DNA from 4 places in the Mesorhizobium sp. 2RAF45 genome. Region 4 is predicted to be linked to each of the others. Evidence: predicted binding sites of a transcription regulator. Region 4 holds the regulator's gene; each other region holds the start of a gene.
What was found. Region 4 encodes PhoB, which activates phosphate uptake and scavenging genes when phosphate is short. Its sites were predicted from a motif close to TGTCATNNANCTGTCAT; they were not measured.

Region 1 (7,436 bases), on a different contig from region 4:
GCTGCCAAAGCCGTTTTCCGCCGTCAGCGGCCCCTGGCCGAAGACGATCGGCAGCCAGTCGACCGTGCCGTCCTCGGCGAATTTGGCGACATGCAGCGTGCCCTCGTCGAGCAGGTCCTTGTTGGCGGCATGGTCGTTGGCGGTGAACGTGCCCTTGGTGACGAATTTGTAGACATAGTCGAAGCGCTCGTCGTCGCCGAGATAGAAGACGACGCGACCGTCCTTGGCGACAATGGACTCGGCGCCCTCATGCTTGAAGCGGCCCATGGCGGTGCGCTTCCTCGGCGTCGAATTCGGATCGTTGACGTCGACCTCGACGATCCAGCCGAAGCGATTGGGTTCGTGCGGCTCCTTGGCGAGGTTGAAGCGGTCGTAATGCGCGCCCCATTCATAGGCACCTTCCGGAATGCCGAGCCGCTTGTAGTTGGCGGCTTCCTTGTGGCCCTCGGGCAATTCGCCGGAGAAATAGCCGTGGATGTTCTCCTCGGCCATCACATAGGTGCCCCAAGGGGTGACGCCGCCGGCGCAATTGTTGAAAGTGCCGAACACTTTCGTGCCGGACGGGTCGGCATTGGTCTTGACGCGGTCGTGGCCGGCGACCGGGCCCGACAGCGCCATTTCGGTGGTGGCGGTGATGCGGCGGTTGAGCTTGCCGTCCCGCACCACTTGCCATTTGCCTGACACCTTGCGGATTTCGACGATGGTGCCGCCATGCGCCGCCATCTCGACATCGACCTGCTCCTTCGAGAGCGGCGCGACCTCGGCCTTCTTCTTCCCGTCCTTCTCGACGATCGAGACGATGCCCGGAAACATCAGATGCGGGTTGGTGTATTCGTGGTTGACGACGAGCAGGCCGTGCTCGGCCGAGCCGTCGATCGCGATGTAGCCGACATAGTCGTTGTTGTAGCCAAACTGTCTGGCCTGCGCCTCGGCCGACTGTTTCGTCGGGTCGAACTGCGGCGAATCGGCAAACAACGGATCGCCCCAGCGCAACAGCACGTCGGCGTCGTAGCCCGGCGCGACATGATGCTTGTCGTCTATCCCGGCCTCGAGCTCGTCGAATTTGAAGGCGGAGCCTTCCGCGGCGCGGGCATCGTCGGCGGCGATCATGGCCAGCGGGCCGACGGTCGCGGCGATCGCCGAGACGGCGAGCGATCCCTTCAGGAATCCCCGGCGCGAGAACCGCGCGGCGATGATCTCGCCCATGGTGCGGTTGTCGGTGGGGTTGGTGGCCGGTCCTTCGTTTTCCTCGAGCAGGCTGGTGCGGAATCGGGCGTCGGGAGAGCGATGTTCGGTCACGAAGGGCCTCTGGCTTTGGAGTGGCTGGATCTTTTTTGTCGCCTTTCGACCCCTACAGCCAACTGATCACATTTTCGTGACATCATACCTGCTCCGCCGCTCCACGCGAGGTGGTTGTCACCGTGACATCGGACTTTAGTCCAACCTTGCGCTTGCAAAAGTCCTGGAGGACAAACGCAACGGTCGGAGGTCGCTTCCGGCCAATACATCTTTCGGCGATGTTGCTGGTTGCAACCTTGGGGGTGGGCGCGCCGGCTCAATCGACGGAGATCAGGATGCACGGATCGATCACGGCCCGGTGCCGCCGGCTGACGCTCGTTTCGGCGGCTGCTCTGGCGCTGACCATCATTCCCTATCGAATTGCCCTGCACGGCTCCGCCCCCGGAATCGACGCCGCATCAGCACAGGCCGCCAATGGCGGCAATGGTGGCGGCAACGGTGGCGGTGGCAATGGCGGCAACGGCGGCGGCGGCGGTGGCAACGGCGGTAATGGCGGCAACAGCGGCGGCGGTAACGGTGGCAACAGCGGCGGCGGTAACGGCGGTAACAGCAGCGGCGGTAACGGCGGTAACAGCAGCGGCGGTAACGGCGGCAACAGCAGCGGCGGTAACAGCGGCAACAGCAGCGGCGGTAACAGCGGCAACGGAAATGGAAACGGCGGCAATTCCGGAACGGATGGCAGTGGTGACAACTCGGCATCCGGCAAGGGACAGAGCGACAAAGGCGTCAGCCATGTCAACGCCGCGACCGGTGACAAGGTCTCGGTGAGCGGCAACAACATCACGGTCACACATCCCGACGGCATCACCGAAAAGATCGAAAACGGCCGTTTCAAAATGAAGGATGCGCTGGGTCGCACGATCATCGACCGCCGGGCCACGCCGGCCGATGTCAGCCGTCTAAAGGCCTTGTGAAACTGGCTAGCAGGCAACGGCCGGTTTCACACGTCACCTCCGCCGCCCCCGGCGGAGGTGATCTTCCCTTGTCCGGCCCTTGCGCGGGTCCGCAATGGCCTGACTGTTTGTTTTGCCGCGATTCCCAAGGGAAAAGCGCCATGCGCTTTGCCCGGGAAACCCGTTTCACACTTTTCCTGGAATTGCTCTAAGAGCGGTTTCTGTCCCGGTCGCGGAACTCGCGCACCATGAGAGCCGCTTCCGTGCGGTTTCGCACATTGAGTTTGGACAGCACCCCGGTCATGTGGTGCTTGACCGTCTTCTCCTGCAGCTCCAGGCGCAAGGCAACCTCCTTGTTGCTGAGCCCCTCCGCCACCAGCCGCAGGATTTCCGTCTGCCGTTCAGTCAGTTGCCGCAACCGGTCCGCCACGCCGTTGGCAGGTTGCGGGGACTGGAGATCGGAAAGCAGCCGTGCCGACAGCGTCGGCGTAAGGTAGCCCTCGCCGGCAGCCACATTGCGCAGGATGTCGGCGAGCGCGCGCGATCCGACGCCCTTGAGGATATAGCCCTGCACGCCTGCGTTCAGCGCCGTGGTTACATCGGCATTGGTCTCCGAAACCGTGAGCATGACGATCTTCTGGGCAGGATGGTCGGCGAGGATGCTGACAACCGCGGACAGGCCGCCGCCCGGCATGGAGATGTCGAGCAGCAATATGTCAGGCTGCACCGTCGAGGCGATGCGTTCGGCATCCTGCGCTGTCGCGCCTTCGCCGACGATCTCGAAACCTCCGATCTCCGACAGGCTGCGCGTCACGCCTTCGCGAAACAGCGGATGATCGTCGACAATAGCGATGCGGATAGCGCCAATCATGCTTGCTCCTCGATCGAAAGACTGATCACCAATCGCGTGCCTTGCGCTCCGGTCAAGGTCTCGAACTGGCCGCCAATGCTTTCGACCCGCTCCCTGAGGCCGGCGAGCCCCAACCCGTCGACCCGCGCCGGATCAAAACCCGGCCCGCCGTCCGACACTTCGACAAAAAGCCTGCCATTCTTCATCCCGGCCCGCACCGTCTGATCCTTGGCCCGCCCGTGGCGATAGGCATTGTTCAGCCCTTCCTGCACGAAACGATAGATGCTGATCTTTTCGGAAGTGCCGAGCTCAGGCAAATGCCTGGGTAGCGTGAGCAGCACGGACGTTCCCGTCCGGTGCTGATGTTCGTCGACCGCCATCCGCAATATGTCCGTTGCCGCGGCAGTTTCGATCTGCGGCAAGACGAGACCGGTGCAGATACCGCGAATTTCGCGCATCGCATCCTCCAGCGTCTTGCGGATCATCGCGACCTCGGTCGCGCGGTTTTCGCCCCAATGGCCGTCGCCGGAGAATACCGGGCTGTCCATGCGCAGCGCCGCCAGGGCCACGAGTTGCGCCGGTCCGTCATGCAGGTCGGCACCGATCCGGCGCAAATATCGTTCGTTGAGCGCGGTGGCGCGGCGGGACGCCCTCTGCACACGCTGCCGCAAGGCGCTGTTTTGCGTCACCAGGCCTTGCAACTCCGACACCTGGCGGCGCAGCGCCCCGCGCTGATCGTCGATGGTGCGGCTGGCGCGCAGCACGATGCTCGACAGGAGCAGAAAAGCCGTCAGGGTGGTGCCGGCCACGATCAGCCAGCTCGACAGCAGGGCAGAGGCCAGCGTGGCCTTGAAATCAGTGGCGACCTCGAAGAATTCGGTGACGGCCACCACCTCGCCCGACCAGGGTTCGCGCACGGGATTGTAGATCTCCAGCAATGGCACGCCCGCGGCCTGCTCCTTGCTTTCGGTTTCGTCGAACGTATCGAATTGGGCGGTGACGTTGCCCTGAAAGGCGGACCGCAGATCGTCGGTCAGATCAAAGCGGCGGCCGATCAAAGTTGCATCTTTCGCGTAGAGCACGGTGCCGTCCCGGCGCCAGAGCCTGAACGAGACCAGGCGCTTGCCGAGCGCGCCCTGGCCGAGCGTCTCGTCGAGCGCCTGCTTGACGGACTCGCTGAGCTCCTCGCTCTTGCGCAGGTCCGGCAGCAGCGGCGCGATCACGCTGTCGACATAGAGCGCCGTCGTGGCTGCCGAATTGCGGGTGACGCCGTCCCGGATCTGCGACGTCACCCAGGCACCCACCACCAGCATGACGGCCAGCAGGCCAAAGCCGCCGGCAACGAGGAATTGCAGGGCAAGCGAAAGCTCGCTCCAGCGCCGCGCCAAATTCTGCAGAATGCGAATCATGATCCCCTGACCGCCCTTCCATCGAACAGCTGGGCGACATCGCACATTGAGCCTCAGTCTTGCCGTTGCCAAGACCCTGTCGTTAGAACGAGGTCGCTTGACGTCTCGAGGCGCTTCGGAAACAAGGTCCGCGGCACATGCGGCGGCAGCCGCTTCGAGGGGGATGGGACGTTGAGTTTTTCGGGACTGCTGCAGCTTGGCTTTTCGACGGTGATCTTCCTTTTGGCGGCGACCGCCGCCAAGCAATGGGGACTGGCGCCGAGCCTCGGCAAGATCCTGTTGACGCTCGCGCTCTATTCGCTGGGCAATCTGATCATGCTGCGGCTGATCCGCGAATTCGGCATGTCGGTGTCGTTCAGCCTCTCGGCGGTCATCCAGCTTGTCTCGGTCAACGTCGTGGCGCTGGTGTTCTTCGGCGAGCGCGTCAACGCGCTGCAGGCCACCGGCATCGTGCTGGCGATCGCCGCAGTGGCGCTGATCACGCTTGGGCCCTATCTGCAGGGGCGTTGATCGAGATGAAGATTGCGACACCGGCCCGATGAAAGACACCGCAAGCACCCTGCTCAACCGCATCGAATTCCCGGTGCTGCTGGCCGGCCTGGTCATCGCCGGCGGCCTGTGGGGCTTCGTGGAGCTCATGGAGGTGGCGCGGGCAACCGCGTCGCACGCCTTCGACACCGAAATCCTGCTTGCCTTCCGCCAGGTTGGCCAACCGGCAATCCCGATCGGCCCATCGTGGCTGGAAGGCGCGATGCGCGACATCACCAGCCTCGGCAGCGCCAGCGTGCTGGTGCTGATCACGACGGCAACGATCCTCTATTTGCTGTTGATCCGCCGGCCGGGGACGGCACTTCTCATCTTCGTCGCCGTGGCCGGCGGCCAGGTGCTGTCGAGCCTGCTGAAGGTCGGCGTCGACCGGCCGCGGCCCGAGCTCGTTTCGCATCTGGTCAGCGAGACGTCGCTTTCCTTCCCAAGCGGCCACGCCATGCTGTCGGCGGTGACCTATCTCACGCTTGGTTCGCTCGCGGCGCGCTTCCTGCATGGCAGGGCGACGAAGATCTACGTCTTGTCGCTGGCCGTGCTGACGACGGTGCTGGTCGGCGTCAGCCGCATCTATCTCGGCGTCCACTGGCCGTCGGATGTGCTGGCCGGCTGGTGCGCGGGCTTCGCCTGGGCGATGCTGTGCTGGCTGGTGGCGCGTGTGTTGCAGCGCCGCAAGGTGGTGAGCGACGATGCCGATGGCGCCTGACCGCACCCTCGGGCTTGCGCTCAGATCAAGCGGTTGATGAGGTGTCCACCACAGCCTGCCAGAGCCAGAACCATCGAAAGCAGGCATGCGGATGTCATCAAGGTCTTGAAAATATTCACCGCGTTACCCCCTGCCCAGATGGGCAGCACCCTAGCCTGCAATCCTCGGGAAGTATCGGAAAAAATGGACAATCAGGCGAAGGCGCTTACGCCTCAGACATTCATATTGATGCTTGAAACATCATGACAATGGTATTATACCTTATTCCTGCAGACTCAGACATGGGGTCCGGCCGATGATCACTGCCGCGCAGATGCGTGCCGCAAGGGCCTTGGCCGGCATCGACCAGAAGACGCTCGCCGAACGCGCAGGCGTTTCGCTTCCGACCATCCAGCGCATGGAAGCGAGCGATGGCGTGGTCCGGGGCGTGGTCGATACGCTGATGAAGGTCATCCAGGCGCTCGACGAGGCCGGGGTGGAGTTGATCGGCGAGAACCAGGCCAGCGAGCGCGGCGGCAGGGGCGTGCGCCTCAAACCCGCCGTGCCGCCAGATCCCAGGGCTGAGCCGGCATAAGTCGCGACGGCGACCGCCGACATTCCTGCCGACGATCCCGCCGCCTTCATGTGCGGAAGGCAGTCCATGGATCAGACACGGCAGGCAGTGCATCAATCGACCCAAAGGTCGGCCCACAAATCGACTCGTGGGTCGGCCCAAGGGTCGGCCCAAGGGTCGGCAAGCCCGACATTTGCCGAATTGTTCACGCCCAAACTGGTGACGGTCTGGCGCGAAGGTTACCACCTGCCGCAGTTCAAGGCCGACTTCATGGCCGGGCTGACCGTCGCCATCGTGGCGCTGCCGCTGTCGATGGCGATTGCGATCGCCTCCGGCGTGACGCCGGAGCGCGGCCTGTTCACAGCCATCGTCGGCGGCTTCATCATCTCGGCATTCGGCGGCAGCCGCTTCCAGATCGGCGGGCCGGCCGGAGCCTTCATCGTGCTGGTGGCGGCGACCGTCCAGCGCGAAGGTGTCGATGGATTGCTTCTGGCAACGATGATGGCCGGCGTGTTCCTGCTCGCCATCGGCTATCTCAGGCTTGGCACCTACATCAAATTCATCCCCTATCCGGTGACGGTCGGCTTCACCGCCGGCATTGCGATCATCATCTTCTCCGGCCAGATCGTCGAATTGTTCGGGCTTAAGCTTGCGGGGCCGGAGCCGGGGCCGCTGCTGCCGAAATTGATGGCGATCGGGCAGGCGGCCGGCACGGTAAACATCTCGGCGACGCTGGTGGCGGTGCTGACCATCGTCACCATTGTCGCGGTGAAGCGCTGGCGGCCGGGCTGGCCGGGCATGCTGATCGCCGTCGGACTTGCCTCGCTGGTGGTGGCGCTGCTGGCGTTGCCGGCTGAAACCATCGGCACGCGCTATGGCGGCATTCCCCGCAGCCTGCCGTTTCCGACGCTGCCGACGCTCAGCATGGGCAAGATCGTCGCGGTGCTGCCGGACGCCATTGCCTTTGCCCTGCTCGGCGCCATCGAATCGTTGCTGTCGGCCGTGGTTGCCGACGGCATGACCGGCCGGCGGCACCGTTCCAACTGCGAGCTGGTGGCGCAGGGTTTCGCCAACACCGCATCCGCATTGTTCGGCGGCATCTGCGTCACCGGCACCATCGCCCGCACCGCCACCAATGTGCGGGCCGGCGCGCATGGGCCGGTCTCGGGCATGCTGCATTCAC
Region 2 (7,436 bases), on a different contig from region 4:
GCGCTCGCCGGCAGCATCGTCTGGAGCGACAAGGATCTCGGCTGGATCGCCGATTGGCGCCTCGCCGATCACGGCAAGACCTATCGCTGGCAGGTGCGTGGCGTCAGCTTCGACGAGGCGTTCCGCGTGGCAATCGGAGGCGCTGCGCAGATTCTTTCGGGTAATGGCCAGCCCTGACCGGATAGATATGGCGGGACGCGCCCATCTCTGCTTTGCCGAGCATCTGCCTACAAGGCGGAGATTGGCGACTTCGGCCTGGCACAATCGTGTCGCATTGGTCAGCGGCAAGGGCTCGTGGTAAAACCCGCTGATCCGGAGTATTGGCCATGAACAAATTCACCCCGACAAAGCCAGCCGGCGCGCGTAGCGTCGACGACGTGACCGGCAGCCGCCGTCTGCGCCGCATGCGCAAGGCCGACTGGTCGCGCCGCCTGGTACAGGAGAACCGGCTTTCGGTCGACGACCTGATCTGGCCGATCTTCGTTGTCGAGGGCAGGAACGTACGCGAGCCGATCGCCGCCATGCCGGGTGTCTTCCGCCTGTCGGTCGATCTTGCCGTCAAGGAGGCCGAACGCGCGGCCAAGCTCGGCATTCCGGCACTCGCCACCTTCCCCAATGTCGAACTGGCCCTGCGCGACCAGACCGGCTCGCACATTCTCGATCCGGAAAACATCATCAACCGCGCCACCCGTGCGATCAAGGACGCGGTGCCCGGGATCGGCATCATCACCGACGCCGCGCTCGACCCGTTCACTAGCCACGGCCATGACGGCATCCTGCGCGACGGCATCATCGTCAACGACGAAACGGTCGAACAGGTCGCGGCGGCGGCCGTCATCCAGGCAGCGGCCGGCGCCGACATCATCGCGCCATCCGACATGATGGACGGCCGCATCGGCGCCATCCGCGACGCGCTCGATGCCAACGGCTTTCAGGACGTCGCGATCATGTCCTATGCGACGAAGTTCGCCTCGGCCTTCTACGGCCCCTATCGCGAGGCGGTCGGCACCGCCGGCCTGCTCAAGGGCGACAAGAAGACCTATTATATCGACCACGCCAATTCGGACGAGGCGGTGCGCGAGGCCGAACAGGACATTGCCGAGGGCGCCGACATGCTGATGGTCAAGCCCGGCCTGCCCTATCTCGACATCATCCGCCGGCTGAAGGACGAGTTCCAGATGCCGACCTTCGCCTACCAGGTGTCGGGCGAATATTCGATGATCAAGGCGGCGGGCGCCAATGGCTGGATCGACGGCGAGAAGGCGATGCTGGAATCGCTGCTCGCCTTCAAGCGCGCCGGCTGCGACGGCATCCTGACCTATTTCGCGCCCGAAGTGGCCGAAATGCTGAAGGGGTAGACCGGCCTCCCCGGCAAAGCCTTTCAGTAGACGTCACCAGTCTTTCGACCGGTCGGCGGTTCTTTCGAATTCCAGCAGACAAAAACCGGCAGCCGCGGCATGATAGCCGCACGGCCGGAGGCGGCCGGCAGCCGCACCTCGCCCGAAGGTATGGCGGACGCCTCCAGAGGATGCTTCTGATCCTTTTCATGGTTGGGCGATCGGCGGCCGTCCCAACGGCCGGTTGTCATCCGAACCGATCATCACGAAACAATAGGGACACCGCTTGGCGGCGAGATCCGGGTATGTGTCTTTTCGCCTTAGAAAATAGCGCTTGCAATTCGCAACCGGTTTGCTAAACAACAACCGATTGCAAAATACAACTGGTTATCGAGGAGGCTTTCATGTCCAAGCTGCGTGTCAACGCATTCACCCTATCGCTCGACGGCTATGGCGCCGGTCCCGCTCAAGATCTGCAAAATCCGCTCGGCATCGGCGGGGAATCCTTGCACAAGTGGTTTGTCGACACCCGCACCTTCCGCAAGATGGTGCTCGGAAAAGATGGCGGCACCGCCGATGTAAACGATGGGTTCGCGGAGCGCAGTTTCGAAAATGTCAGCGCTTGGATTCTCGGCCGCAACATGTTCGGGCCGATCCGCGGCGAATGGCCTGACGACAACTGGAAAGGCTGGTGGGGCGACAACCCTCCCTACCACGTGCCGACTTTCGTGCTGACGCACCACGCGCGGGCACCCATCACGATGGAAGGCGGGACGACCTTTTATTTTGTGACCGACGGCATCCATTCGGCGCTCGAGCAGGCGAAGGCGGCGGCTGGCGGCAAGGATGTGCGGATCGGTGGCGGCGTCGCCACCATCCGGCAATATCTGCAGGAGAGCTTGATCGACGAGATGCATCTGGCAATCTCGCCGGTGCTGCTTGGCAAGGGCGAGCACCTCTTCGCCGGCCTGGATATGTTGAAGCTCGGCTATCAATGCACCGAGCAGGTGGCGACGGCGCTTGCCACGCATGTGGTGATCAAGCGGGGTTAGCCACTTTCTCCCCGTTCCACGGGGAGAAATGCCCGGCAGGGCAATGAGTGGCGGCGCCGACGTTTGGAGGTTAGAGCGTCCGATGGCAATAAATTCATCAACGCCAGCGCCGCCCTTCGGCGTTCGTTGTTCGAAAAGCCAAACAGTTGGCTTTTCGTCTGCTGCGCAGACCACTCCTCACCTTCCCGTGACACGGGGAGAATGAAAAGGCGCTCAATACTTCTCCGGCACGTAAAGCTCACGCGGCAGCGTCTGGCGCTCGTATTCGGGATTGAAGACGCGTTCCGGCAGCGTGATCTCCTCGTGCGGGACCTCTTCATACGGCATCTGCTTGAGCAGATGATCGATGCAGTTCAGCCGCGCCCGCTTCTTGTCATTGCCCTCGACGATGAACCAGGGCGCCTCGGGAATATTGGTGCGGGCGAAGGTCTCTTCCTTGGCCTTGGTGTACTGCTCCCAGCGCACGCGCGATTGCAGATCCATCGGCGACAGTTTCCACTGCTTCATCGGGTCATGGATGCGCATCAGGAAGCGCATCTGCTGCTCCTCGTCGGTGATCGAGAACCAGTATTTGACCACGGTGATGCCCGAGCGCACCAGCATCCGCTCGAATTCGGGGACGTCGCGGAAAAATTCCTCAACCTGGCCGGCATCGGCAAAGCCCATCACTCGCTCGACACCGGAGCGGTTGTACCAGGAGCGGTCGAACAGCACGATCTCGCCGCCCGCCGGCAGATGCGGAACATAGCGCTGGAAGTACCATTGCGACTTCTCGCGTTCGGTCGGCGCCGGCAGCGCCACGACACGGCAGATGCGCGGGTTGAGCCGCTGGGTTATGCGCTTGATGACGCCGCCCTTGCCGGCGGAGTCACGGCCCTCGAAAATCACCACCAGCTTCTTCTTGTGGTAGGCGACCCAGGACTGCAGCTTGATCAATTCGGACTGCAGCGTGATCAGGTCGCGAAAATATTGCATGCGGTCGATCGAAGGCGGATGCGCGTTCTTGTAGATCTTGGCGATCTCCATCGACAGCGCCGGCTCCGACATTTCGAGCTCATAGTCTTCGTCGAGCGTGTCGGCGAGCTCGGCTTCGAGCCAGTCCTTGGCGGGAGAATTCTGTCTTAGCTCAGTCATTTGCACTGCTCCGCTTGCAAGCCCTGTCGGTTCCCGTACGGCGCCCAAATTGCTGGCTGGCGACCTGGAAAGGGAACACCTGAGCCGACTTCAATATAGACCGGCAGTGACGGTTTTATTGCAGCCCGGGCGCGATAGCGACAGCCGGGGTGTCTACCATGTCCAATCGATCCATCGCCATGGCATGGCGACAAGCCGCCCGAATTGTCCTACAAATCCACGGTCGCATTCCGGGCTCCCCCTTGGCCCCGCCGCCATTCAACACAATCGCGAGGACTGACATGGAATACCGCACCCTTGGCCGTTCGGGCCTTAAGGTTTCGACACTGACTTTGGGCACCATGACCTTCGGCGGCACCGGGCCTTTCGCCGCGGTCGGCAACAGCGATCTTGCCGAAGCCAGGCGCATGATCGACATGTGCATCGACGCCGGCATCAACCTCATCGACACCGCCAATGTCTATTCGAACGGCCTGTCGGAGGAGATCATCGGCGAAGCGCTCGGCGGCAAGCGCAGGAACGACGTGCTCATCGCCTCCAAGGCGCGCATGCGGATCGGCAGCGGACCGAACGACGAAGGCCTGTCGCGCCACCATCTGATCCGCGAATGCGAGAAGAGCCTGAAGCGGCTGAGGACCGACGTCATCGACATCCATTTCGTCCACCAGTGGGACGGGCTTACCCCGGTCGAGGAAACGGTCGCGGCGCTCGACACTTTGGTCAACCAGGGCAAGGTGCGCTATATAGGCTGCTCCAACTGGTCCGGCTGGCAGGTGACGAAGGCGCTCTCGATCAGCGACAGCCGCCACCAGCAGCGCTTCGTCACCCAGCAAATCCACTACACGCTGGAGGCGCGAGAGGCGGAATATGAACTGCTGCCGATCTCGGTCGACCAGGGACTGGGCGCGCTGGTCTGGAGCCCGCTCGCCGGCGGCCTGCTGTCCGGCAAATACCACCGCGACAGCCCGACCGCACGGCAACTCGCTGGCTGGTCCGAGCCGCCGATCCGCGACGAGGACCGGCTCTGGCGGATCGTCGATGTGCTGGTCGAGATCGGCAAGGCTCGCGGCGTATCGGCCGCTCAGGTGGCGCTGGCCTGGCTGCTCGGCCGCCCCGCCGTCTCCTCGCTGGTGATCGGCGCCCGCAACGATGCCCAGCTCAAGGACAATCTCGCTGCCGCAAGCCTGGCGCTCAGCCCTGAGGAACGCCAGCGCCTCGACGCGGTCAGCCGGCCGCCCGTGCTCTACCCCTATTGGCACCAGCAACTGACGGCAAAGGATCGCTTCGGCCCCGCCGACATGGTTCTCGACCGTAGCGTGATCTGACCACCAGGCGGAGGCGCTAGCCCTGGATGAAGCGCCACAGTTCGGGATCGGGTTCGATCTGGCCGCTGAGCACGAAATATTTGTAGAGCACGAGCAGGGAGATCGCCTGCTCGTCCCGCTCATTGGAGAATTTCCGGCAATAGGCGTTGGCTGCGGCGATGATGCGCTCGGCCTGCGCCGGATGCCGTTCGAAATAGCGCACCTTTTCGCTGAGATCGGCAAAATCCGGATCGAGCGGCACATAGTGGACATTGGCCTCGAGCTGCCGCTCCGCAAACCATGTCTCGTATGTCGGTGGCGGCATCAGGCAAAGCGACTTCGAGTTCAAGATCCATTTGAGGTTGGTCGCCACGTCATTGCCCTCCAGCGAGACGATGTAGCGGTAGCGCTGGTGCTGGCTGATGCTGAGAAAGGGCTTGGCGTATTCGGCCGGTGCGTTCGGCTTGTGCGAGCCGGCATCGCAGAATGGCAGGTCGCGCACCGCTTGCAGAAACCGTGTCCTGATCGGATTGTTGAGATCACCACGCCAGACCACCATAGGCAACTTGTCGGCGAACGAGATGGCGTCAGCCGGCATCTGGAAGTGGCGGAACTTGTCGAGCTTCATGATGACCGCGTTCTGGTCGTCATCACGGATCGGCCGATCCTTGACGATCGTCGGCACCTTCGGTACGTCCCTGACGTCGCCGAATTCGACGTCGATGAGCAATCCGGGATCGAAATAGCGGGCGAATTCCTTCAGGTCGTAATAGTACATGGTAGGCGTGAAGGGCAGTTTGCTGATGCGCACCGCATTGGCGCTTGGCGCGAAACCATCCTGCAGCTTGTTGTAGTCATTCAGCCGCCGCCGCGCCGCCTCGTCGGAAAGCATGGCCTGTTCGAGGCGAGCAGCCAGCCTGCGGCGGAACAGGGCTTGTGGAATGACATCGCGCACGACGTTTCGCGCATAGTAGAAAACCCGTGCCGACGTCCGCGCAATTGTGGCCATGATTCACTTGGTCAAAACAAACGGGCAGCTCTCAAATACGCTGGCGCCCCGCGTTTCCTACATCATTATGGCGCCGATCTGGCAAGCCCCCACGGATCTCCGGGGCCGTGCACGCGCACTGTCGTTTCAGCTGTTGTGTTTGACGGCTAATGCTCCTAGGCAGGATCAGAGCCGCAAGGCAGGTCAAAAGGAGCCGATATGGCGCGAGCACCAAACTACGATCAGGAACGCAAGGAACGCGACCGGCAGAAGGCGGCGAAGAAGGCCGAAAAGCTGGCGGCCAAGGTTGCCGCGCGCGAACGTTCCAAGCCCGAGGCAGAGATCGAAAACGAAACGGCGGAATGACGGCAAAAGGCCCGCATATGCGGGCCTTGCCTCAATCCAGCCAATGGCTCTGCGTCAGGCAGGAGCCTTGTCGCTGACAAAAACGTCCACTTCGCGCGCCGCGGCGATAAAGGCACGCCGCGCGTTCATGGCCGGCTTGTCGCCGGCCAGCGCATCGTGGCAGGCCTGCAGCGCCGCGCGATGCTTGGGACTGCGCTTGCCGGGCCAGCTGTTGAGGAGGTATTCGGATGCCTCGCGGGCCGTTCGCAAGAGCTGAGTGCTTCCCGCCGTGACGGACTTGACGGTCACGGGTGTTTCAAATCGGTTGTTTTCCATCGCCGCTCTTACGCCATCGGCGTCCGTGAAGCGAGGCCGAAAGTGGGCTTGGCGTGAGGCGTCGCCTGTTTTTACCGGCGAGCGCCCTGCCCTATAGCGGTGCTAAGCAGCCACGACGGCAAATCCCCTGGCGCGAAGGCCGCGTCGGTCGTTGGCGAGCGACGTCACAAGCCGGTCGCGGCTGCCGACGATGTGGGCAGAAAGCAGGCGGGCTGCCTGATCGGCATCGCCAAGGCGTGCCGCGGCCAGAATGGCTCGGTGTTCGGCCCAGGCGCGACCAAGGGCCGCTTCGTCACGCACTTCCAGCCAGCGAGCGCGCGACAGGCGCGTCATGGCATCGCGCACGGCCCTGAACAGAAATTCGTTGCCCGACAGGCGCGCCAGCTCGATGTGAAAATCCATGCCGACACGATGCCACTCCTCGCGCGGCGTATTGTCGTCGCAGGAATCGAGCATCGCCTCGATGACGTCGATGGCGCTGCTTTCGGCATGCATGCATGTCAGCCGCACAGCCGCGACCTCGACTGCTTCGCGATAGACCGCGATCTGCTCGAGCTCGGCAAGGTTGATGGGCGATACCGTCCAGCCGCGGCCATCCCTGCCCACCAGCCCCTCGGTCTCCAGCCGCAGAAGTGCTGCCCTGACCGGCGTGCGCGAGGCGCCGAAGCGGCCTTCGATCCAACGCTCGGTCAATTTCTCGCCTGGACCGATCTCGAGCCCCAGGATCATCTCGCGCAACTGCCGTTCGACATTCTGCATCTGCGACATAGCGCTTCCTTGTTCCGAAGCCGCATTGACAGCAGCTGGGTTGGAGTTCATGACGGATACCAGTTTGGTATCCCAAAATGGTATCCGCAACAAGCGCTGATATCGAGCAGGCAGGACATGACACAGGAAGACACGCAACAGAGCGGTTACAACATCCACTGGCGGCGCAATC
Region 3 (7,436 bases), on a different contig from region 4:
CGGCCTCGGCCTGCCCGCTCCGACCGCAACGGCTGTGGTCGTTGGCCTGATTGAACTGCTCGGCGGCCTCGCCATCCTCGTCGGTTTCCAGACCCGTGTCGCTGCCTGGGTGCTCGCGATCTTCACCGTCGCCACCGGGCTGGTCGCCCATACCGGCTGGGCCGACCAGATGCAGATGATCCAGTTCCTCAAGAACCTCGCCATCACCGGCGGCTTCCTGCTGCTGGCCTCATCGGGCGCCGGCGCCTATTCGATCGACGCCAAGCGCGGCTGAACCTTCCCTCCCAAGCCTCGACAAAGCGGCGCGGAATTTTCCGCGCCGCTTTTTCGTTGTCTGGAATAGCCGGTCCGGTTTCGGCGGAGGCCTCACAGGCGTAGACTTCGGGCAGCCGGCTCGAGCCCAGAGGGCGCCGGCAAGGGAGGTGGCCATGACCCGCGATGCTTTGCTTCTGGTTTCGCGACTGCTGTTTGCCGTGCTGTTCGTACCATCCGGCTTCCAGGCGCTCGCCAACATTGCCGGCACATCCGATTATTTCGCCGGCCTAGGCCTGCCGCTGCCGACGCTCGCCGCCTGGGGCATGGGCCTGTTCGAGCTGATCGCCGGCTTGCTGATCCTCATCGGGTTTCAGACACGGATCGTGGCGCTGCTTTTGGCGGCCTTCTGCGTCGTTGCCGGCTTCATCGGCCATCACGGCCAAGGGGCCGGCGATGCGATGCTCGCCTTCCTGCACCAGCAGATGCTGATGAAGGACATTGCGATATCAGGCGGCTTCCTGGCGCTGGCCATGGCCGGCGCCGGCGGCTGGTCGGCGGACGGGCGCGGTTTCGCTATCGGTGCGGACGTAACCTGAGCCTCAGTCAGCAAGAGCGCCCTATTTGACCGACACGCTCGGTCCGCCCTCGACCGCCAGCACGAGCCTGCGGTTGCTGATCCGCGCCAGTTGCGCCAGGCGGCCGGCCGGTCGCTCGCCATAGAGATCGGAGAGCGATGCCGGCAACACCAGCGCCAGCACGCCGTTGGCGCGCTGCTCCCATTTCAGCCTAGGCATGATGCCGGGCATCGAGGCCGTCAGCAGGTAGACCACCCGCATCATCGCCGCCAGCACGCGAGCCCGCTCGAGATAGCGCGGCGTAGCCAGCGCCTTGATTTCAGGTGCGATGGATTCGTTGAAGATGCCGTCGTGACGATAGGCGTTGGCCAAAGCCAGGAAGGCGCGGCCGGGATGGTCGACGCCGAAGAAAGAGGCGTGCGCTATGATGTTGAGCGATTGCCTGCCGCGATATTCCGGGTGCGCGCGCCAGCCGATGTCGGCCAGCAATGCGGCAGCGTGGCGGTAGCGCGCCTCGTCCTCGGTCTCGTCGATGCCGAAGGCCGCGAAGGATTTGGCCGTCCAGTCGACCAATTCATGCGCATGGGTGAACGAGCGCGAGCGCAAACGGGCGAGTTCCTCGGACGCCGAGATCAACGGATCGGCCTTCTGCTCGGCCTCGTCGAGCAGCGAATAGAGGAAGCCTTCGCGCACGCCGAGCGCCGAGACGATGATCTTCGACGGCTGCATCGCCGCCATGATCTCCTGCAGCACGATGGCGCCATAGGGCAGCAGCGAGCGGCGGTTCTTCGAGACGCCCTCGATCCCCTTGACCTTCTCGATCTCGGCCTTGGCCACCTGCTTGAGAAAATTCGTCGCGCTGTCGGCCGACATCTCGTAGTGGTGCATGACGCCAAGCGGGTAGTTGGTCATCTCCATGTGCAGGCGGGCGAGGTTTCGCCAGGTGCCGCCGACGGCGTAGAAGGGCCGGCCCTGCCCGCCTTTCAACAGCTTCGCGCGCGCCAGTTCGTCGCGCGCGATCTTCTGTGCCTGGGCAAGCGAGTTCTTCGCCATGTCCTGCAGGCGCAGGCCGCCGAGCGGCAGCGTTATGCCGTCGCCGATCGCCTCGCCATTGACGTCGACCAGTTCGAGACTGCCGCCGCCCAGATCGCCGGCGATGCCATTGGCCGGGTGGAAGCCGGAGATGACGCCGAGCGCCGAATAGTAGGCTTCCTGGCGGCCGCTGATCACGCGGATCTCGGTCTTGAGGACCTCTTCGGCGCGATGGATGAAATCGGGACCGTTGATCGCCTCGCGCGCGGCTGCCGTGGCCAAGACATACATATGCTCGGCGCCCGCCTGATCGGACAGCGCGCGAAAGCGGCGGAACTCTTCCATCGAGCGGGTCACCGCCTCGGGGTCGAGTTTTCCGGTCGAAACGATGCCACGGCCAAGACCGGCGAGCATCTTTTCGTTGAACAGCATGGTCGGCGAGCGCGCCAGCCCCTCATAGACGACGAGGCGGATCGAATTCGACCCGATGTCGATGATGGATAGCGGTCGGCGGTCCTGCAGCCGGCCCTGGGAATCAGACAGCATCAGGTGGACGCTGCAGCGTTCTTCTTGCGGCGCTTGAACTGCGCAATGCGCTTGGGCGCGTGCGACTTCAGCGCGTCACCCCGTCCCGACAGGCTCGGATTGGTCATGAAATATTCCTGCGCGTTGAACGGTTCCTCGCCCTCCTCAAGCACCACGCGCCGGGAGGTTCCATCAGCCAATACGTCGAAACTTTGCTGATTGTCCATGATATTGCCCAGCATGATCTGGCCCAAAACCTGTTCATGCACAGTTGGATTGGTGATCGGCACCATGGTCTCGACGCGACGGTCGAGATTGCGCGGCATCAGGTCGGCGGAGGAGATATAGACGATCGCCTCGTCTGAGGGCAGGCCATAGCCATTGCCAAAACAATAGATGCGGCTGTGTTCGAGGAAGCGGCCGACGATCGACTTGACCCTGATGTTTTCCGACAGGCCCGGCACCTGCGGCCGCAGGCAGCATATGCCGCGCACGACGAGGTCGATCTCAACCCCGGCGCGGCTGGCATCATAGAGCGCGTCGATGATGATCGGGTCGACCAGCGCGTTCATCTTCATCCAGATGCGCGCCGGCTTTCCCTCCAGCGCATGGGCGACTTCGTCGGAAATGTGGTGCAGGATGCGGTTGCGCAGCGTGAATGGCGAGATAGCCAGCCGCATTTCGGCGGTCGGCTCGGCATAGCCGGTGATGAAATTGAACAGCTGGGCAACGTCGCGGGCGATCGTCGGATCGGTGGTGAAGAAGGACAGGTCGGTGTAGATACGCGCGGTGACCGGATGGTAGTTGCCGGTGCCCAGATGCACGTAGTTGCGCAGCTTGCCGTCCTCGCGCCGCACCACCAGCGACATTTTCGCGTGGGTCTTCAATTCGAGGAATCCGAACACGACCTGCACGCCTGCGCGCTCGAGGTCGCGCGCCCAGCGGATGTTGGCTTCCTCGTCGAAGCGCGCCTTTAGCTCGACCAACGCGGTCACCGACTTGCCGGCTTCGGCCGCGTCGACCAGCGCGCGCACGATCGGGCTGTCGTTGGAGGTTCGGTAAAGGGTCTGCTTGATCGCCACCACTTCGGGATCGGCCATGGCCTGGCGCAGGAACTGCACGACGACGTCGAAGGATTCGTAGGGGTGGTGGACGATGATGTCCTTCTCGCGGATGGCGGCAAAACAGTCACCGCCATGCTCGCGGATGCGTTCGGGAAAGCGGGGATTGTAGGGCGTGAATTTCAGGTCGTCGCGGGGAACAGCGACGATCTCGGAGATCTGGCTGAGCGCCAGCGGACCGGTCAAGACGCTGATGCGGCTCGACGAGACGCCGAGCTCGCCGGCCACGAAATCGCGCAATTCCCCAGGCATCAGCCTGTCGAACTCGATGCGGATCACCGAGCCACGGCGCCGCCGCTTAAGCGCCGTCTCGAACAGGCGCACCAGATCTTCCGACTCTTCCTCGACCTCAATATCGCTGTCGCGGATGATACGGAATGTGCCGGAGCCCTTGACCTCGTAGCCGGGGAACAGCTTACCGATATAGAGACCGACCGCCTCCTCCAGCGGGATGAAGCGAACATGGTGCTTGCGATCGGGAAGCCGGATGAAGCGCTTCAGCGCCACCGGCAGGCGCAGAAGCGCGCTCATCTCCTCGCCATTCTTGCGGTGGCGCAGCTGCAGCGCCATCGAGAAGCCGAGGTTGGGAATGAACGGGAACGGATGCGCCGGGTCGATCGACAGCGGGGTCAGCACCGGAAACACCTGGTCCTGGAAATGCTCTTCCAGCCAGACCTTCTCGTCCTTGGTCAGCGCATCGCGCGTAATGCTCTCGATGCCTTCCTTGTTGAGCAGCACCGTCAGAGCCGAAAGGCTCTTCTGCTGATCTTCCTGCAGCCGCTCGACCTCGCGCAGCAGCTGTTCGAGCTGCTGTTCGGGGGTGCGGCCGTCGGGGCTTTTCAGCGTGATTCCTTCGCGCACCTGGCCGGCGAGGCCGGCAACGCGCACCATGAAGAATTCGTCGAGATTGGCCGCCGAGATCGACAGGAAGCGAACGCGCTCCAGCAGCGGATGGTGGGTGTTCAGCGATTCCTCGAGAACGCGACGATTGAATTGCAGCCAGGAAAACTCACGGTTGACGAAGCGATCCGGGTTGCCGCCCTCTGAACTGGCCACCTCGACATTGACGAATTCGCTCTGCACCGGCTTCAGTTCGTTCATTGTCCCTGCCCACAACCGTTCCCTTGGAGCGCCGCCAGATGGCGATGAACGCTCTAACATGCCTTCGTAAAGCGTTATCAGTCGCGGAATCGCTTGGCATCCGCGGTCACACGCTTAACCGGCTCAACTTATCCTCTGACAGGCTTTTGCGACAGTTTCATTTCATCGATCTTGCAAAGAGACCTGTTATGATCCAGATGCATGCGAGACTGCGTTAAGGAGACGACGATGGCAGGCGGTTCCATTCCCCATTTCCAGAACGATGCCGGCCATCCGGCGATCGACATCGGGGTCAAGGAATTCATGTGCACGGGCGCCAATCCGCCTTTCGACCACCCGCATGTGTTTCTCGACATGGGCGACGACAATGAAAAAGTCTGCCCCTATTGCTCGACGCTCTATCGCTACTCGCCGAAGCTGAAGGCAACGGAAACGCTGCCGGCAGGCTGCCTCTACATCGACCAGGCCGCTTGATTCTTTCCCGACGGACCTGATGGACGACCAGCGCTCCCGGCAAATCGTCATCGCCGGAGCGGGCGTCGCCGGGCTGACCGCGGCACTTGCTTTTGCCAGACGCGGCTATCCCGTGCAGGTGTTCGAGCAAGCGCCGCGCCTGGAAGCCGTAGGCGCCGGCCTCCAGCTTTCTCCCAACGCGACACGCATCCTGCGTGACCTCGGCGTGCTCGACCGGCTGCTGCCGGCGGCGGTGCGGCCGGAGGCCGTGATGCTCAAGGATGCCAGGACGTTACGCCAATTGGCGCGTGTGCCGTTAGGACAATCGGGTGAAAGCCGCTGGGGCGCTCCCTATCTCGTCGCGCACCGGGCAGATCTGCAGAGTGCGCTGATGGCGTGTGCGGCAGAGATGCCTGATATCCATCTCACGCTCGGGGCGCGCGTCGAAAAAATTGCGACTGGCAGCCGTGGTGTGACGGCGACCGTCGAGATCGGCGGCAAGACGGCAGAGGAACAGGGCTCCTTGCTGGTCGGCGCCGATGGCGTCTGGTCGTCGGTACGCGGGCTTGTCGATGCAAAAAGGATGGCATCGCCAAGAAGCCGTTTTTCGGGAGAGCTGGCCTGGCGCACCACCGTCGCGGCCGACAGCGGCGCCGGGCAAGCCTTTGCCGCGATCGGCGCGGCCGATTGCGTCACGACTTTCCTGCATCCGGGTTTCCATATGGTCGCCTATCCCGTCAGCAAGGGCGACGCCTTCAATCTCGTCGCGTTCACCAAAGGCGAGCGCATCGCCGAGGGGTGGTCCGGCCGTGCCGATCCCGGCATCCTCGCCGCCGCCATGCGCGGCACCGCGCCAGGACTCGTGAAGCTGGTGGAGCAGGCCGGCCCGTGGCTGACCTGGCCGCTGCATACCGTGGAGCAGAAGCAGCCCTGGACAATGCCAGCCGGCATCGCGCTGATCGGCGATGCCGCGCATGCGATGACGCCGTTCGCTGCACAGGGCGCGGCAATGGCGATCGAGGATGCAGCGACGCTCGCCACTCTGGTCACCGACTTTCCCGCCGATCCGCGACAGAGCCTCACCATCTGGGAAAATCTGCGGCGGCCGCGCGTGGAGAGGGTCCTCAAGCGCGGTGCGCTCAACCGGCTTGCCTGGCACGCCCGAGGTCCGGTGGCACTGGCCCGCAATGTGGTGCTGGCGGCATGGCCGGCGGAGAAGCTCGCCGCCGACCTCGACTGGCTTTATGGCTGGGAGGAGCAGAGGGTCGTCAGGCGGTAGGACGTCGACTCTGATCTAGTCGCATGGTTCAAGGGGCGCGCGCCCGATGGTCGCGGTTATCAAAGCGCGATCAATAAGGCATTGCGCGAATATGTGATGAAGCAGGACCGTAAAGCCGATTAGCTAATTATACAGCCGCAACGACCATCCCAGCGACACCGGCAACGGGTTCCACCAGCCGGTCCGCAGGCCGGCGGTGCGCAACGCGGCGGCGGTCCAAGTGTTGCAGCCGACCAGTGCGTTGAAATGACCGTTCGCCTCGTAGAAGCGGTCGAAGCTGGAGTAGGCCGCATTCTCGATGACGATCGGGCCGCCAGGCCCCTGCTGAAAACTGGCTGCGATAAAATCAAGCAAGGCCGTGAACTGATCATCACCAATGTCGAAGCCGGCGACATCGGGATGCGGTTCGACGATAGCGCCGGCGACATCGACATGCATGACCGAGGCGTCGAGGGTCAGCGCCTTCATCACCGGAACGGCCTTGAGCTCGGACCACGTCGGTGTTTCCAGATAGAAGGCGCGGCCGCCCCAGCCGAAGACGATGTAGCGCACCTCGGGCGCATCTGACGGCAGCCCGGCGTCCACCAGGAAGTGGAAGCGCTTGCGTACGGCGTCGTCCACTGGAATGGCGATATCGGTATGGATCGGGTTCTCCAGCACCAGTATATGCCGCGTGCCCTCGCCCGCCGACGCCGCCGGCCAGAGCGGGCGCGGCACCAGCGTGCCGAGGGTCGCCGCAAGCACGATCGCGGCCAGCACCATGGAGAGGAAACGCAGGACTTTTCTCATCGATGACGCCCCCGCCGCCAATCGCATCACCCGATCCACAAGCAAAGAGCCCGGCCGCGTTGCGGCCGGGCTCTTGCGCTCGGTTTGGACCCGCTCAGTGCAGGATCTGGCTGAGGAACAATTTCGTGCGCTCGTGGCGTGGGTGGTCGAAGAACTCGGCCGGCGTGTTCTGCTCGACGATCTGGCCCTGATCCATGAAGATCACCCGGTTGGCGACTTTTCGCGCAAAGCCCATTTCGTGGGTGACGCACAGCATGGTCATGCCTTCCTCGGCCAGACCAACCATGGTCTCCAGCACTTCCTTGA
Region 4 (7,436 bases):
GCCCGACTGCAATGACTGCATCAGAAGCGCGCCCAGCATGGCGCCCATCACGGTGCCGGAACCGCCGGCGAGCGACGTGCCGCCGATTACGGCGGCGGCGATGACCAGAAGCTCGTCCAGCGTGCCCAGCGCATTGGTCGACGCGTTGAGCCGGGCCGACGAGATCGCCGCGCTGACCGCCGCCAGCACGCCCATGATCATGAACACCTTCATGGTCACCCAGCGGGTGTTGATGCCGGCTAGTTCGGCCGCCTCCGGATTGCCGCCAATAGCGAAGACGTAGCGGCCGAAACGCGTGCGCTTGGTGATGAAGGTCATGATGATGCCGACGGCCACCGCCATCAGCACCGGTATGGCAATGCCATGCGCGATGTACAGCCCGCCTTCGGGAACGGTAATGCCGTTCTGCTGGGCATACTGGCGCACGATGCCGATCGGCCATGGATAGGAATTGGCGATCCAGACGGCGCCAAGGATAGCGGCGCAGGCAACCACGCCAAGCAAGGTCTCGGCCCAGACAGGGCGCAGCGGAAAGTGGAACCGCTTGCGCTGCGACCTGCCATTGAGCAGCATGAAGGCGACCGCCACGCAGGCGACGACACCGACGATCCAGCTGGCGGTGGCGCCGATCGAGCCGCGTGGTCCGCCGCCCATCAGCTGGAAAGTCGTGTCGAGCGGCGCGACCGTGCGCCCGCTGGTGATCAGCCATGCCATGCCGCGCCAGACCAGCAGGCCGCCCAGCGTCACGATGAAGGCCGGAACCTCCATATAGGCGATGATGAAGCCCTGGAACGCGCCGATCAGGAGACCAAGCGCCACGCCAGCCGCCAGCGCGATGATCCAGAGCCAGGGGTTTCCAAGCTGGAAACCGACGACGCGGATGAGGAAGTCAGCCTGCGCCACGCCCATGATCATGCCGATCACGCCTTCGACGGATCCAACCGAGAGGTCGATGTTGCGCATGACGATGACCAGCACCATGCCGGTCGCCATGATCGCGACCGACGAGGTCTGCACCGACAGGTTCCACAGATTGCGCGGTGTCAGGAAAAGCCCGCCCGACAGGATATGGATGCCGACCCAGATGACCAGCAGTGCACCGACCATGCCGAGCATGCGCGTATCGAGCTCGGTAGCCTTGAGGAACCGTCCGACGGCGCTGAGTTCGGATGCACGCGCCTTGTCCGCTGTAGTGCTGCCGACCGGTTGAGTAGAGGTCGTGTCGGTCATGCTATCCTCCCACCGGTTTACCGTCTGGCGCGGGTACCGAACATGGATGCTATTTGCTTTCCGCGGTCATTTGAAGCGGGAAGCCCCTTGAGAAACGCCGCGGCTTTTGGGCCGCGGCGTCGATATCGAACGGTATTGCGCCGTTTTAGTTGCAGGCGGCGACGCTGCCGGCGGCGACACCCGCGCAGACTTCGTCCTTCTTGATCCAGCCGGCGTCGATGACGACGTTGAGATTGTCCTTGGTGATGGCCACCGGGGTCAGGAACAGCGACTTGACGGTGTTGCTGCCGGGCGTCGTGAAGTCCTTCACACCGGCGATGTCGGTCATCTTCTTGCCGTCGGCCAGCTGCGAGGCGATCTCGGCGGCGTTCTTGCCGAGTTCGCGCGCGTCCTTCCACACCGACACGGTCTGGGTGCCAAGCGCGATGCGGTTCAGCGCGGCATGGTCGCCGTCCTGACCCGAAACCGGCACGGTGCCGGCAAGACCCTGCGCCGTCAGCGCCGCGACGACGCCGCCGGCGGTGCCGTCATTGGCCGCGACGACCGCGTCGACCTTGTTGTCGTTGGCGGTCAGGAACTGCTCCATGTTCTTCTGGGCGTTGGCGGGCAGCCAGCCATCTGTATAGGCCTCGCCGACATTCTTGATCTTGCCGCTGTCGATGGCAGCCTTGAGCACTTCCATCGAGCCCGCGAACAGGAAGTCGGCGTTCGGATCGGCGCCCGAGCCCTTGATGAAGACATAGTTGCCTTCCGGCTTGGCCTTGAACACCGCGCTGGCCTGCAAGCGGCCGACTTCCTTGTTGTCGAAGGTCAGGTAGAAGACGTCCTTGTTCTCGATCAGGCGGTCATAGCCGACGACCGGAATGCCTTCGTCCAGCGCCTTCTGCACGGCCGGGCCGATGGCCGAGGCATCCTGGGCCAGGATGATCAGCGAATTGGCGCCCTGCGAGATCAGGCTCTCGACATCGGTAAGCTGCTTGCCAGGATTGGACTGCGCATCGGCGGAAATGTACTTGTCGCCGGCGGCCTCGATCGCCTTCTTCATGGCGGCCTCGTCGGTCTTCCAGCGCTCTTCCTGGAAGTTGGACCACGAAACGCCGATGACCTTGTCCTTCGCCTGCGCGACCGACGCAAGCGTCAGCGACATGGCGACACCCGCCAGGATGGCGGCTGTGAATCTCTTCATGATATTCCTCCCTGCGCCGCGTATGGCGCGACCAAACTGGCCCTAAGGCCGGCACAAAGGCCCTATTTTTTCGAGCCTCGAAAAAACACTGATCCAACACCGGAACGCTGTCAACAACGATTCTGATGGATTTTGATGTCCCTCTGAATTTTTTTCGAGCTTCGCAATAAATAAATGACAGCACAGGCCGCTTCTGCCAGTATTTGACCGTGTCGCCGGCAGCGTTCGAGGGAGGACCGGAAGAACCGCGGCGACCGGGAGGATGTGAAAAAACATGTCGGTCGGAATCCGCCACGACGATCTGCGCCGGCGCAACCGCGCGATGGTGATCGCGGCCGTGCGCCGGGCCGGCCGGCCCTCGCGCACCGAGATCGCAGCGACCACCGGCCTCAGCCATTCGACCATATCGGCGATTTCCTCCGACCTGATCGGTGAAGGCATCCTGGCCGAGGGCAAGCCGAGCGAGGCCGGCGCGCTGAAACGCGGCAGGCCGCAGGTCGGCCTCGGCCTCAATCCGGAGGCCGCGGCTGTGATGACCGTGGTGCTGTCGCTGAATTTCCTATGGGTCGCAGTCATCGACTATGCCGGCCAGGTGATATCGGAGGAACAGCGCCGGCTGGACACGCTGACCATGTCGCGCGAGGCGCTGATCGGCGAGTGCGTGGCCATAGTGCGGCGGCGCCTCGACGATCCCGACATCGACGTACGCAGCGTCGCCCGCATCGCGCTGGCGATCCAGGGCATCACCGACACCGAGGCCCGGGCGATGCTGTGGTCGCCGATCACACCGCAGACCGACATCGCCTTCGCAGACATACTCGAAGCCGAGTTCGGTATCCCCGCCACCATGGAAAACGACTGCAACATGATGGCGGTGGCGCTGCGCTGGCGCGATCCCGAGCGCTACCGTGACGACTTCATCGCCATCCTGCTTTCGCACGGCATCGGCATGGGGCTGGTGCTGAAGGGCGAGTTGTTCACTGGCACCCATTCCTCAGGCGGCGAATTCGGCCACATGATCCACCGGCCGGGCGGCGCGCTCTGCCGCTGCGGGCGGCGCGGCTGTGTCGAGGCCTATGCCGGCAATTACGCCATCTGGCGCAACGCCAGGCAGCTCGGCGAGGACACCGAGCCGGTGGCCGATGTCAGCGACGCGCAGATGCGGGCGCTGGCCGCGACGGCACGGGAACGGGACGGGCCCGAGCGCGAAGCCTACCGCAGGGCCGGGGAGGCACTCGGCTACGGCCTCGGCAGCCTGTTTGCGCTGATCGATCCCGCGCCCGTCGCCATGGTCGGCGTCAGCGCCGCTGCCTTCGACCTGATCGAGCCGGCATTGCGCGAGGCCATCGCCCAGACCGCCGGCGGCCAGCACTCGAAATCGATCTCCTTCGACACCGAGCCGAACGAACTGCCGCTGATCCGCGAAGGCTGTGCCATGCGCGCGCTGACCTTCGTCGACCAGGAGATTTTCGCGCCCGGCGTGCAAACGAAAGCAGGCCCTGCCGCGAAGAAAAACGTCGCCTGAGTCAGGTTGTGCTCAATCCTCGCGGATCGCGTAGCCCGCCCCACGGATGGTGCGGATGACATCCGGCATGCGGCCATTGTTGACCGCCTTGCGCAACCGGCCGACATGCACGTCCACGGTGCGCTCGTCGATGTAGATCGTCTCGCCCCAGACATTGTCGAGCAGTTGGCTGCGCGAGAACACGCGCCCGGGGTGCCGCATCATGAATTCGAGCAGGCGGAATTCGGTCGGCCCGAGCCGGATCTCGCTCTTCTTGCGGTAGACCCGGTGCGATTCACGGTCGAGCACGATATCGCCGACCTTGAGCACGCTGGACAGCACTTCCGGCTTGGCGCGGCGCAGCAGCGCCTTGACGCGGGCCATGAATTCCGGCGTCGAGAACGGCTTGACCAGATAGTCGTCGGCGCCGGTGGAGAGCCCACGTACACGGTCGCTTTCCTCGCCCCGGGCGGTCAGCATGATGATCGGCAGCCGCTCGGTCTCGGGCCGCATTCGCAGGCGCCGGCAGAGTTCGATGCCGGACACCGCCGGCACCATCCAGTCGAGCACAAGGAGGTCGGGCACGTTCTCCTGCAGGCGGATTTCGGCTTCGTCGCCGCGGGTCACCACCTCGACCTGGTAACCCTCCGATTCCAGATTGTAGCGGAGGAGCACGCCGAGCGGCTCCTCGTCCTCCACCACCATGATGCGTGGTGCGATCATCGATTGATTACCCCTGCGCTCAGGCCGCCGGCGCCGACATCGCCGTCTCGTCCTGTTTTGGACGGTTGGCGGGCAGTTGCGTGCCGGTCAGGACATAGTACGCATTCTCGGCGATGTTGGTCACATGGTCGCCGATGCGTTCGAGATTCTTGGCGCAAAACAACAGATGCGTGCAAGCCGTGATGTTGCGCGGGTCTTCCATCATATAGGTCAGCAATTCGCGGAAGACGGAGGTGTATTTGACGTCGATGCGCTCGTCGTCGGCGCGCAGCATCGCCAGTGCCGCGGCATCGCGCGCCGCATACTCCTCGATCACACCCTGCACCTGGATCAACACCAGCTGCGCCATGGCGTCGATGGAATGCGACAGGTCGCGCGGCGTGGCGCTGAGGCCGACAGTGCCGACGCGCTTGGCGATGTTCTTGGCAAGGTCGCCAATGCGTTCGAGGTCGCCGGCCATGCGGATCGAGCCGACGACATGGCGCAGGTCGTCGGCCATCGGCTGGCGCTTGGCGATCAGCGTGATGGCGCGGTCGTCGAGTTCGCGCTGGCGCGCATCCATGATGGCGTCGTCGGAGACGACGCGCTGAGCGAGAGCATTGTCGGAGTTCAGCAGTGCCTTGGTGGCGCCGCCGACCATCGAGCCGGCGAGATCGCCCATGTCGCTGATCAGCCTGCTGATCTGTCCGAGATCCTCGTCGAAGGCTGCGACTGTGTGTTCGGCCATGATCCTGGTCCTCGTATGCGTGCGATCAGCCGAAGCGGCCGGTGATGTAGTCTTGCGTGCGCTTCTCGCGAGGCGACGTGAAGATCTTCTCGGTGCGGTCGAACTCGACCAGTTCGCCCAGATACATGAAGGCGGTCTGCTTCGAGACGCGCGCCGCCTGCTGCATGTTGTGGGTGACGATGACGATCGTGTAGTCGGCCTGCAGCTCGTCGATCAGCTCCTCAATCTTGGCGGTCGACAGCGGGTCAAGCGCCGAGGCCGGCTCGTCGAGCAGGATCACCTCCGGCTTCACCGCCACGGTGCGGGCGATGCACAGCCGCTGCTGCTGGCCGCCCGACAGGCTGAGGCCGCTGGCATTGAGCTTATCCTTGACCTCGGTCCACAGCGCCGCGCGCTTGAGCGCCTGCTCGACACGGCCGTCCATCTCGGCCTTGCTGATCTTCTCGTAGAGCCTGACGCCGAAAGCGATGTTCTCGTAGATCGACATCGGGAACGGCGTCGGCTTCTGGAACACCATGCCGATCTTGGTGCGCAGCAGGTTGAGATCCTGCGAACGGTCGAGGATGTTCTGGCCGTCGAGCAGCACCTGGCCCTCCGCGGTCTGCTTGGGATAAAGCTCGTAGATGCGGTTGAAGACGCGCAGCAGCGTCGACTTTCCGCAACCCGACGGGCCGATGAAGGCGGTGACGCTGCGCTCGGGCAGCGACAGCGTGATATCCTTCAGCGCCTTCGACTGGCCGTAGTAGAAGTTGAGGTTCTTGACCTCGATCTTGGCCTTGGTCACCGCCTCGGCGGCGATCGTCATGTCTGGAGACAACATCTGGCTCATTTGTCCTCTCTGCGTCCGGTCAGGCTGCGCGCAAAGATGCTGAGCGCGAGAACCGTCAATGTGATTATGAGTGCACCGGTCCAGGCCAGCTGCTGCCATTCCTCATAGGGGCTGAGAGCGAACTGGAAGATGGTGACAGGCAGGCTGGCCATCGGCGCGTTGAGATTGCTCGACCAGAACTGGTTGTTCAGCGCCGTGAAAAGAAGCGGTGCGGTCTCGCCGGAGATGCGGGCGATGGCCAGCAATATGCCGGTGACGATGCCCGAAAGCGCGGCGCGATAGGCAACCGAGCGGATGACCACCCAGCGCGGCGCGCCGATCGCGGTGCCGGCTTCGCGCAAGGCGTTGGGCACCAGGTTGAGCATGTCCTCGGTGGTGCGCACGACGACGGGGATGACCAGGATGGCGAGTGCTACGGCACCGGCGATCGCCGAGAAATGGCCCATCGGCCGCACCATAAGCTCATAGACGAACAGGCCGATGATGATCGACGGCGCCGACAGCAGGATGTCGTTGATGAAGCGCACCACCGTGGTGAGCTTCGAGAAGCGGCCATATTCGGCCATATAGGTACCGGCCAGCACGCCGATCGGCGTGCCGACGATGATGCCGATGATGGTCATCACGATGCTGCCGTAGATGGCGTTGAGCAGGCCGCCGGCGTCGCCGGGCGGTGGCGTCATTTCCGTGAAGACCGAGAGGGAGACGCCGGCCAGGCCCTTGTAGAGCAAGGCGCCAAGGATCAGCGCCAGCCAGGCAAGGCCTATGCCGGCAGAGATGACGCACAGCGTCATCATCACGCCATTCTTGCGCTTGCGGCTTTGGTGAAGCGATGCGGCTGTCGACATCGGTCAGGCTCCCGTGCGGGCGTCGATGCGCATCAGCATGTAGCGGGCGATGGCAAGGATCAGGAAGGTGATAACGAACAGGATAAGGCCGAGCGCGACCAGCGAGGAGGTGTAGAGATCGCCGACCGCTTCGGTGAATTCGTTGGCGATGGTCGCCGAGATGGTCGTTGCCGGCGCAAACAGCGACGTCGAGATGCGGTGCGCGTTGCCGATGACGAAGGTCACCGCCATCGTTTCACCGAGCGCGCGGCCGAGAGCGAGCATGATGCCGCCCATGATGCCGATGCGAGTGTAGGGAATGACGACCCGGCGCGTGACCTCCCAGGTCGTGCAGCCGATGCCATAGGCCGATTCCTTGAGCACCGACGGCACCGTATCGAAGACGTCCT

Region 1: the regulator PhoB is predicted to act here: its motif matches at 1,365-1,381, upstream of AB4Z43_RS09675 (PhoX family protein).
Region 2: the regulator PhoB is predicted to act here: its motif matches at 3,630-3,646, upstream of ppk2 (polyphosphate kinase 2).
Region 3: the regulator PhoB is predicted to act here: its motif matches at 4,758-4,774, upstream of AB4Z43_RS13090 (RNA degradosome polyphosphate kinase).

What each region holds. Positions count from the first base shown of each region.
Region 1 is NZ_JBFRGG010000003.1:55,056-62,491, forward strand. It holds gene AB4Z43_RS09675 (PhoX family protein) at 1-1,299, opposite strand, end outside; gene AB4Z43_RS09680 (hypothetical protein) at 1,575-2,213, shown strand; gene AB4Z43_RS09685 (response regulator) at 2,401-3,063, opposite strand; gene AB4Z43_RS09690 (sensor histidine kinase) at 3,060-4,451, opposite strand; gene AB4Z43_RS09695 (hypothetical protein) at 4,623-4,961, shown strand; gene AB4Z43_RS09700 (phosphatase PAP2 family protein) at 4,990-5,700, shown strand; gene AB4Z43_RS09705 (helix-turn-helix domain-containing protein) at 5,996-6,274, shown strand; gene AB4Z43_RS09710 (SulP family inorganic anion transporter) at 6,341-7,436, shown strand, end outside.
Region 2 is NZ_JBFRGG010000004.1:222,257-229,692, reverse strand. It holds gene AB4Z43_RS14055 (DUF2066 domain-containing protein) at 1-177, shown strand, start outside; gene hemB (porphobilinogen synthase) at 327-1,358, shown strand; gene AB4Z43_RS14045 (dihydrofolate reductase family protein) at 1,742-2,389, shown strand; gene ppk2 (polyphosphate kinase 2) at 2,603-3,523, opposite strand; gene AB4Z43_RS14035 (aldo/keto reductase) at 3,805-4,848, shown strand; gene AB4Z43_RS14030 (glycosyl transferase family 90) at 4,865-5,836, opposite strand; gene AB4Z43_RS14025 (hypothetical protein) at 6,035-6,181, shown strand; gene AB4Z43_RS14020 (DUF982 domain-containing protein) at 6,236-6,496, opposite strand; gene AB4Z43_RS14015 (GntR family transcriptional regulator) at 6,599-7,264, opposite strand; gene AB4Z43_RS14010 (multidrug efflux MFS transporter) at 7,382-7,436, shown strand, end outside.
Region 3 is NZ_JBFRGG010000004.1:25,820-33,255, reverse strand. It holds gene AB4Z43_RS13105 (DoxX family protein) at 1-274, shown strand, start outside; gene AB4Z43_RS13100 (DoxX family protein) at 429-851, shown strand; gene ppx (exopolyphosphatase) at 873-2,408, opposite strand; gene AB4Z43_RS13090 (RNA degradosome polyphosphate kinase) at 2,408-4,609, opposite strand; gene AB4Z43_RS13085 (zinc-finger domain-containing protein) at 4,838-5,083, shown strand; gene AB4Z43_RS13080 (FAD-dependent monooxygenase) at 5,103-6,341, shown strand; partial or broken gene AB4Z43_RS13075 (hypothetical protein) at 6,357-6,464, shown strand; gene AB4Z43_RS13070 (TIGR02117 family protein) at 6,465-7,130, opposite strand; gene AB4Z43_RS13065 (amino acid ABC transporter ATP-binding protein) at 7,225-7,436, opposite strand, start outside.
Region 4 is NZ_JBFRGG010000012.1:111,474-118,909, reverse strand. It holds gene AB4Z43_RS25805 (sugar ABC transporter permease) at 1-1,230, opposite strand, end outside; gene xylF (D-xylose ABC transporter substrate-binding protein) at 1,376-2,416, opposite strand; gene AB4Z43_RS25795 (ROK family protein) at 2,691-3,941, shown strand; gene phoB (phosphate regulon transcriptional regulator PhoB) at 3,954-4,643, opposite strand; gene phoU (phosphate signaling complex protein PhoU) at 4,663-5,370, opposite strand; gene pstB (phosphate ABC transporter ATP-binding protein PstB) at 5,396-6,199, opposite strand; gene pstA (phosphate ABC transporter permease PstA) at 6,196-7,047, opposite strand; gene pstC (phosphate ABC transporter permease subunit PstC) at 7,051-7,436, opposite strand, start outside.